2 linked regions of the Syntrophotalea carbinolica DSM 2380 genome follow. The protein of the gene in region 1 interacts with the protein of each later gene in a pairwise test. Links are inferred from orthologs where the notes say so. Each region holds a gene or a part of one and is shown on either strand. Other genes may lie near its edges.

The links. Proteins that work in one complex are often made in the same cells at the same time.
Region 2: the proteins of pheT (region 1) and secD interact in binary tests that used the Escherichia coli proteins (3 or more experiments, as listed by UniProt). The link is inferred for Syntrophotalea carbinolica DSM 2380 from one-to-one orthologs.

What each region holds. Positions count from the first base shown.
Region 1 is NC_007498.2:1,670,254-1,674,433, forward strand. The notes cover bases 1-3,088. They hold pheT (phenylalanine--tRNA ligase subunit beta), read left to right. Parts: upstream 1-381; coding sequence 382-2,796; downstream 2,797-3,088. Other genes in these bases: pheS (phenylalanine--tRNA ligase subunit alpha), read left to right, coding at 1-331; PCAR_RS08015 (integration host factor subunit alpha), read left to right, coding at 3,077-3,088. In the rest of the region: more of PCAR_RS08015, read left to right, coding at 3,089-3,358; PCAR_RS08020 (MerR family transcriptional regulator), read left to right, coding at 3,381-3,731; 5'/3'-nucleotidase SurE, read left to right, coding at 3,795-4,180.
Region 2 is NC_007498.2:2,205,061-2,210,177, reverse strand. What follows is about bases 1,139-4,086. They hold secD (protein translocase subunit SecD), read left to right. Parts: upstream 1,139-1,785; coding sequence 1,786-3,387; downstream 3,388-4,086. Other genes in these bases: secF (protein translocase subunit SecF), read left to right, coding at 3,398-4,086; yajC (preprotein translocase subunit YajC), read left to right, coding at 1,269-1,580; tgt (tRNA guanosine(34) transglycosylase Tgt), read left to right, coding at 1,139-1,181. Outside these bases: more of tgt, read left to right, coding at 51-1,138; more of secF, read left to right, coding at 4,087-4,321; single-stranded-DNA-specific exonuclease RecJ, read left to right, coding at 4,415-5,117. UniProt on the Escherichia coli protein: Part of the Sec protein translocase complex. Interacts with the SecYEG preprotein conducting channel. SecDF uses the proton motive force (PMF) to complete protein translocation after the ATP-dependent function of SecA.

The DNA of each region.
Region 1 (4,180 bases):
CAGCTTTTTGTCCCAGATTTTCGGCAAAGGTCTGAATGTAAGGTTTCGTCCTTCATTTTTCCCTTTCACCGAACCGAGTGCCGAAGTCGATATCCAATGTGTGATGTGCAAAGGGAAGGGGTGCAGGGTTTGCAAGAATTCCGGCTGGCTGGAAATTCTTGGCAGCGGCATGATCGATCCCGAAGTGTTCAAGTCGGTCGATTATGATTCCGAAACTTATAGCGGCTTTGCTTTTGGTATGGGTGTGGAACGCATTGCCATGCTTAAATACGGGGTCAATGATTTGCGACTCTTCTTCGAAAATGACGTACGGTTTTTGCGTCAGTTCTAAGAGCTTTTTCGTTTCCTGTGCACCTATAATTATTTCAGAGGATCGCTGTTATGATCGTTACCTATAATTGGTTGAAAGAGTTTGTCGATTTTGAAATGAGTCCGGATGAATTGGCCCATCGCTTGACCATGGCCGGTCTTGAAGTCGATAGTATGGATTTTATTGGTGAGGGTCTTGACAGCGTCGTGACTGCTCGACTGGTTTCCGTCGATAAGCATCCCGATGCCGATAAGTTGACTGTTTGTCAAGTGGATTACGGTCAGGATACGGTGCAGGTAGTTTGCGGTGCAACCAACCATAAGGCTGGAGATGTCGTCGCGTTAGCCACGGTGGGGACCGTCCTGCCTGGCGATTTTAAAATTAAAAAGTCCAAGATTCGCGGCATGGAGTCGTTCGGGATGCTCTGCTCTGAAAAAGAACTTGGGCTTGCTCAAGATTCCGACGGTATCATGATCCTGTCTCCCGATTGTGAGCCTGGGCAACCCGTGTTCGAAGTTTTGGGGCTTAAGGATGTTCGTTACGAGCTTGGATTGACCCCCAATCGTCCCGATTGTCTCAGCGTACTGGGGGTGGCAAGGGAAGTTTCCGCGATGTGCGGACGTTCTTTGAACGTAAATTTACCTCCTTTGTCCGAGGGGGATGAGTCGACCCGGGCGCTTACTTCGGTAACCATTGAGGATGCAGAGTATTGCCCGCGCTACGCCGCTCGTCTGATTCGCGGTGTAAAGGTCGGGCCTTCTCCGGACTGGTTGGTGAGGAAATTGGAGTCGGTGGGGCAACGGTCGGTTAACAATGTCGTTGACGTAACCAACTTTATCCTTATGGAATTGGGGCATCCGCTGCATGCTTTCGATTATCAGCGCCTGGCCGAAGGGCGCATCGTTGTAAAACGCGCCGCCAGCAAGGAACAGTTTACCACTCTCGATAGCGTCAGTCGCAGTCTTGAAAAAAGCGACCTGGTGATTTGTGATGGCCAGGGGGCAGTTGCTTTGGCCGGCGTTATGGGTGGCGAAAATTCCGAGGTTGTGGCTGAAACGGTTGATATCCTGCTTGAAAGCGCCTATTTCAATCCCTTGGCCATTCGTCGGACCAGCAAACGCCTGTCGTTGCGCAGCGAGGCGTCCCATCGGTTCGAACGTGGCGCCGATATCGCTATGGTGCCGGTTGCTCTGGATAAGGCTGCCGCGCTTATCGTTCAGGTCGCCGGAGGTGTCGTTTGCAAGGGGATGATAGACGAATTCCCCCGTCCGTTGGCCGAACGCAAGGTGACCTTGGCCGTTCAGCGTGTCAATGAAATCCTCGGCCTTAAGCTGGGGATGGATGATATTCAGGCTCACTTGCTCTCTATCGGCCTGGAGGTGCAACCGGTTGAAGAAAAAGACATCGACCGACTGGTGGTCACCATACCGTCTTTTCGTCCCGACCTGGAAAGAGATATCGACCTGGTTGAAGAGGTGGCACGACTTAACGGTTATGACAATATCCCTGTGACGATGCCCGCCGGTCGTATGCTCTGTCATCTTCCTCCGCAGCATTTGAGGGAAGTTAAACGTTTGCGCGACGTCATGGTTGCTGCCGGCTTTAACGAAACGGTTAATTACTCTTTTGTGGCGCCAGAGGCCTGGGATCGCCTGGAGCTGTCGGACGATGACCCGCGTCGGGAACCGGTTAAAATTCTCAATCCTCTGACTGAAGATCAGTCGGTTATGCGTACCAGTCTGGTGCCCAGCTTGTTGGAATGCGTTACGCGGAATGTGGCTTATCAGAATAGCGACCTGCATCTGTTCGAGCTGCGCCCTGTGTTCTTGACGCATACGGACGATGTGCTTCCTATCGAAAAGTGGCGACTTTGTGCCGTTTTGTGTGGTCGTCGCGAACAGGAAGGCTGGAGGCAGAATGACGAAAAAGTCGATTTTTACGATCTTAAAGGGGTCGTTGAACAGATCCTGGACAGCTTTAATGTCGCCAAAGTGACCTGGGATGGAAGTTCCAGTGAGAACTTTCTCCACCCTGGTAAATCCTGTACCTTGAAGCAGAAAAAGACAGTATTGGGCACTCTGGGCGAAGTTCATCCCAAGGTGTTGGCCGCTTTTGATATCGACCAGCCTGTTTATCTGCTGGATCTCGATTTCGAGCAGTTGCTTATGGCGGCCGGCGGTCATGGTGGTTTCAGTGCACTCTCCCGGTTTCCGCAAGTTGCCAGAGACAGTGCCTTTCTGGTCGATGAAGACATCCCCTTCAGTGAAATCTCCGAGGTATTGAACCGGTCCACAGGCAAGCTGGTAGAGGATATCGTATTGTTTGACGTATACCGGGGTAAAGGGATTCCCGAAGGCAAGAAGAGTTTGGCCATCCGGGTGCGTTACCGCAGTGACGATCGAACGCTCAAGGATGAAGAAATCCAAAAAGCCCATGATAAGATTGTTAAGGCGCTGATCGCCAAACTCGGGGCCGAAATACGCTAAATCTCCTTGCTTAAGGAGGGTAACCCGAGGTGCGGCCGGCTTCTTATTTCTTTGGCTATGCCTGATGACATCCCGGAGATTCCGGTCGGAACGGATGGGGGCTTGCTCCTGGGAATTGGTGATGATTGCGGCAATCGATTTGTTTTTCGCGTGGCAGGGGCAAGTTTGTCCAGCAGGCTGTAATGTCTCAGTGCTAAAAATCGGTTGCTTAGGGAAAGTCCCTGTGATATAAAAAAACGCGTGAATTCAAGTATCTGTGGTTCAAAAGGGGGACGTGGCCATGACTAAGGCTGATCTGGTGGAAAAAGTTTATCTGAAGACCGGGTTTTCTAAAAAGGAATCTTCAGATATCGTTGAGATGGTATTTGATCTTATGAAGAACACCCTCGAAAAGGGTGAAAAGATCAAACTTGCCGGATTCGGTAATTTTGTCGTCAAGCAAAAAGCTACCCGCCGCGGGCGTAATCCACAGACTGGCGAAGAAATAGAAATCAGCTCCCGTAATATTCTGACCTTCAAGCCGAGTCAGGTACTTAAGGCAGCTATTAACGAGCAGGACTGATTCTGCTCGCCCTGGGCCCTTTATGCAGGTATCCATCCCTGATAAGCTTTACTTTAAGATCGGTGAGGTGGCGCAGTTGACAGGCGTCAAGCCTCATGTCCTGCGTTACTGGGAATCCGAGTTCCGACAAATTCGCCCGGTTAAAAGTCAGGGTAAGCAGCGACTTTATCGACGCGACGATATCGAATTCGTTCTTAACCTGAAAGATATCCTGTACGGACAAGGGTATACGATCGCCGGTGCAAAAAAAATATTAGCCAAACAGGCTGGTTCCGAAAAGGCAGCCTCCTCGGTTAATCCGGAGGAGGCTGTTGAACTTTTGCGCGACATACGTCGGGACTTACTGCAATTAAGAGCCTCGCTGGAGCCGTGACTCCAGGGGCCGTTTTTGATTTCATACCTTCTGCATAACTAAAACCTTCCCACGAGGCGTTTATTGCTGATCCTGGTAACCAACGATGATGGTGTCCATGCCCCCGGCATCGCAGCCCTGGCCGATTCCCTGCACGGGTTGGGTCAGGTCGTGGTTGTCGCGCCCGATAGAGATCGCAGCGCCATTGGCCATGCGCTAACCCTTCATGCTCCCTTACGTGCTGACGAATTGCGACCCGGCGTTTTTGCCGTTGACGGGACACCTACCGATTGCGTTAACCTCGGTATTCACGGGTTACTTTCATCGGTGCCCGACCTGGTTGTTGCCGGCATCAATCGCGGTGCCAACCTTGGTGACGATATTACTTACTCCGGTACCGTTTGTGCCGCTATGGAGGCGACCTTGATGGGGGTACCCGCGCTGGCCGTTTCGCTTGAAGGGGACACCTT
Region 2 (5,117 bases), 540 kb from region 1 along the record:
GATGTCTCCGAATGTTTCCTTCGATCGTCTTTTAGAGAGAAATGTGATCTGTGACCGATTTCAGATTTGAACTTTTAAAACAAGATACCACCAGCAGAGCCCGCCGCGGCAGGATGATCACTCGGCGAGGCGTGGTCGAAACGCCCGTGTTTATGCCGGTAGGTACCCAGGGTACGGTCAAGGCTATTTTGCCGGAGCAGTTGAAGGAAGAAGGCGCTCAGATTATACTTGCCAACACCTATCACCTGTTTTTGCGGCCAGGCCATGAACGTGTCAGGCGATTAGGCGGCTTGCACCGTTTCATGCACTGGGACGGACCGATTTTGACGGACAGCGGCGGTTTTCAGGTTTTCAGCCTCGGGAAATTGCGCAAAATAAGCGAAGAAGGTGTACGTTTTCAGTCCCATCTTGACGGCTCCCATCAGATCCTTACGCCGGAGCTGTCTATCGCCGTGCAGGAGGCTTTGGGGTCAGATATCATCATGGTCTTTGATGAATGTATTCCCTATCCGTCTTCGCGCGAGTATGTCGCCGAATCTACGGCCCTTTCAACGCGCTGGGCCGAGCGATCCAAAAAAGCCCGCAGCGCACAGGACGGTTCAGCCCTGTTCGGTATTGTACAGGGAGGCATGCATGCCGATCTGCGCCGCCAAAGTGCCGAGCAGCTCATGGAGATCGGCTTTGACGGCTATGCCCTTGGCGGCCTGTCCGTCGGCGAAGAAGCCGAGCGTATGTACGAGATGATGGATGTGGCCCTGCCGCTGTTGCCTGACAACCGGCCGCGTTACGTCATGGGGGTAGGGACGCCGGAAAACCTTATTGAAGGCATTGCCCGTGGGGTCGACATGTTCGATTGCGTCATGCCGACACGCAATGCCCGCAACGGAACATTGTTTACGTCTTTCGGCAAGATCAGCATCAAACAGGCGCGTTACGCCGACGACGACGGTCCCATCGACCCTGACTGCGGATGCTATGTCTGCCGTCATTATAGCCGTGCCTATCTGCGGCACCTGTTTCAAAGCAACGAGATCCTGGCTTCGATGCTCAATACCCGGCATAACCTTCACTACTATCTGGATTTGATGGCGCAGGCACGTGTTGCCATCGAAGAGGACCGGTTCGAAGCCTTCCGTGCGGATTTTTACCGACGTAGAAACGATGGCGGCCTGTCGGTTTGAAAAAGTCGGAGACTGTTCTTGCATTTATGTTAGTCTGCTCATAAACTCAACCTCGAAGATCGAAACTTCAAACTAAAGGAGCTGATTATGTTCTGGATTTCCGAAGCACATGCCATGGCGGCCCCTCCCGGTGGTCAAAGCAATCCCTACGGAACGGTCATCATGCTGGTGTTGATGTTCGGTATTTTTTACTTTTTGCTGATTCGTCCCCAGCAAAAACGCGCCAAAGAGCATAAGAACCTGGTGGATGCACTCAAGGTCGGCGATATGGTCGTTACCGCCGGCGGCATTCATGGCAAAGTGGCCAGCGTGCAGGATGAAATCGTCACCCTGGAAGTTGCCACCGGTGTCAAAATCAAGATGAATCGTTCCTCTATTGTAAGTGTTGGGCAGAATTAAGCCTCAGGGGGTAACCCTTTCGGCGGATCCGACCTGTTGCTTTTGCATGTTGCCATTGCGGGCGGGAAGAGATTCTTATTTACGGCGCTGACGCTTGCTGCGAGCGTTATTGAGATTCGGCAGGACCTCCTGCCGGAATACTCAACTCGCGGGGGATTGTCGGACGACGTGTTGCCATTGATTGCGAAAGGAGTAGTGAAAAGCCATGTCCAAGAGCATCAAGCTGCGGGGAGGGGTTGTACTGTTCTGCCTCGCTCTGTCATTGTTGGCTTTAATGCCGACTCTGTTTCCCAACAGTTCCCCTGATTGGCTGAAGAAGAGCTTCGACCCTTTGCATCTCGGACTCGATCTGCAGGGCGGCATGCACCTGGTTCTCGGGGTTGATGTCGAAAAAGCGGTCGAAAGCCGGATCGACGGCATCGTCGACCAGGTGGAAACCGAGCTGAAAGAAAAAGACATCATTTTCAAGCGCGTCTCCCGGGTGGGTAACGATCGCTTGGTTGTCGTTGTTTATGACGACGAGGCCGGCAAGCAGGTCGATGCCTTTATGGCCGACGGCGGCTATCGCGATCTGGAGCCTTTAACATTGGAAACTCAGGGCGGTTATATCGAAAAATATTTCCGCTTTTCCTCTTCTGCCGTGGCGTCCATCCAGGATAATGCCGTGAAGCAGGCTCTCGAGACCTTACGTAACCGCATCGACCAATTCGGCGTCAGTGAAACCGTTCTGCAAAGGCAGGGCAGCGACCGTATTCTGGTTCAGTTGCCCGGCATCAAGGATCCCCGGCGGGCCGTGGACCTGCTCGGCAAAACCGCTTTGCTCGAATTCAAGATGGTTGCGGAAAACATCGATCTGCAGGCTGCGGCCAAAGGGGTGTTGCCTCCCGGTACCCAGTTGCTTTACGAAAGACAGGTTGACCGGCGCAGTGGCGCGGTCACCCAGACGCCCTTGGTGGTCTACGACAAAACCGTGCTTACCGGCGATCTGGTCTCCGATGCGCAGGTGCGGATAGACCCCCGATTCAACGAACCCTACGTATCGATCGACTTCAATGCTGTCGGTGCCAAGCGTTTCGACCAGATAACCGCTTCCAATGTCGGCAAGCGCATGGCCATCGTGCTTGACGATACCGTTTATTCCGCGCCGTTTATCCGCGAACGGATCTCCGGCGGCAGCGCGCAGATCTCCGGTTCCTTCGACGAGCAGGAGGCCACCGATCTGGCCATCGTACTGCGGGCCGGATCATTGCCTGCGCCGGTTACCATCCTTGAAAATCGCACCGTCGGTCCCTCCCTCGGTCTGGATTCCATCCATCGTGGTATCTGGTCGGTCATTATCGGCTGCGTGGCGGTGGTGCTGGCCATGGGCATCTATTACAACCTCGCCGGCCTGGTGGCCAACCTGGCCCTGGTACTCAACCTGGTGTTCATTATGGCCATGCTGAGTCTGTGCAAGGCCAGTCTCACGCTGCCAGGTATCGGCGGTATCGTGCTGACTCTGGGGATGGCGGTGGATGCCAATGTGCTCATTTATGAGCGTATCCGTGAGGAGTTGCGGCTCGGCAAGAGTGCCCGCAATGCCCTGGAGGCCGGCTACAGTAAAGCCTTTTTGACCATTATGGATGCCAATATCACGACCCTGATCGCTGCTTTGGTGCTCTTTCAGTTCGGCACCGGTCCGGTCAAAGGCTTTGCCGTGACCCTGTCCATCGGGATTGCCGCGTCGCTGTTTACGGCGATATTCGTCTCACGTGTTATTTTCGACTTTTTCCTGGAACGCTACCAGGTCAAGCGATTGAGTATCTAGGGAGGACGGCATGCAGGTTATCAAGCATGATATCAATATAAATTTTGTCGGCTGGCGCAAACTGGCGCTGATCTTCTCTCTGGTGCTGATTGTAGTGGGCATGGGTTCTCTGGTCGTCAAGGGCGGTCCCAATTACGGTATCGATTTTTCCGGGGGAACCCTCATTCAGGTCAAGTTTACCGAAGCGACCAAGGCAGCCCAGATCAAGTCCGCTCTTAAGGAGATGGATATGAAGGGTTTGCTGGTGCAGAACTTCGAGGGAGATTCCCATGAATTTCTGCTGCGCGCCCAGGATACCAGTTCCGAGCTCGAGGGGCTTGCTGATGAGATTCGCCTTCACCTGGAAAAAACCTACGGTGAAGGTACCGTTGAAATCCGCAGGGTGGAAATGGTCGGTCCGCAGGTCGGTAAGGATTTGCGCAAAAAAGGTCTGCTGGCCATTGTCTTTGCCATGGTCGGCGTCCTGATCTATATCACCATTCGTTTCGAGTTCAAGTTCGCCGTGGGTGCCATCATCGCCCTGCTGCACGATGTACTTATCACCCTTGGCGCGTTTTCCTTGTTCAACAAGGAGATCGATCTGCCGATCATCGCCGCTTTTCTGGCCATCATCGGTTACTCTCTGAACGACACCATTATCGTTTACGATCGCATCCGCGAAAACTGCGCGAAATCGACCAAGGAGGAATTCCCCACCAGGGTCAATGCCAGTATCAACGAAACCCTGTCCCGGACCATTCTTACCTCCGGAACGACGCTGCTGGTTATCCTGGCCTTGTTCCTGTTTGGTGGCGGTGTCATCCACAACTTCGCATTCGCCATGCTGGTCGGGGTGGTGGTCGGAACCTATTCGTCGATTTTTGTTGCCAGCCCCGTGTTGCTGTTCTGGGATGACTACAAGAATCGCAAGCAGGCGGCCGTCAAGGCACCTTGATTGCGGGTTGCCGTTACTGGTAAAAATGGGGCCGGGGGGGGAAACCCTTCCGGCCCTTTCACTTTTGGTGCGTACCGATCGATCCGAGGAAATATGAGTGAAGCATCCGACACGCTCTGGTTAGAGCGAGACGTTAGCGAACAACTCGATGCCGTGGCTTTGCAGCAATGCCTGGGCCTGTCGCGACTTGCATCGGAAGCGCTGTTGCGGCGCGGGCTTGGCTCCCTCGATGAGGTGCAAGCCTTTTTGCAGGCAAAACTGTCCAGTATGCCCGATCCCTGCCTGATGGCCGATATGGACAAGGCCGTAGAGCGCCTTGCGCAGGCGGTGTGCAACCGCGAAAAGATTGCGGTGCACGGCGATTATGACGTCGACGGCATATCCGGTACAGCGTTGCTGGTTGAAACCCTGAGGGCCTTCGGGGCCCGGGTTTCCTATCATATTCCGCTGCGTCTCAAGGACGGCTACGGCGTTTCCGCCGCGGCCCTGGAAGATTGCGCGACCCATGGCGCGACTCTTGCGGTGACCGTGGACTGCGGTGTTTCCGCGCACGCACAGGCCATGCGGGCGGCTGAACTGGGGCTGGATCTGATCATAACCGACCATCATCAGGTTCCGGAAACGCTACCTGCGGCCCTTGCCATTGTCAATCCATCCCGCCCGGATTGCGGTTATCCTTTCAAGAATCTCGCCGGTGTCGGGGTGGCATTTTTGCTGTTGGTCGCGTTGCGAAAACACCTCCGGGATCTTGGTCACTGGAAGACGGTTTGCGAGCCCGACCTGCGTTACGGACTCG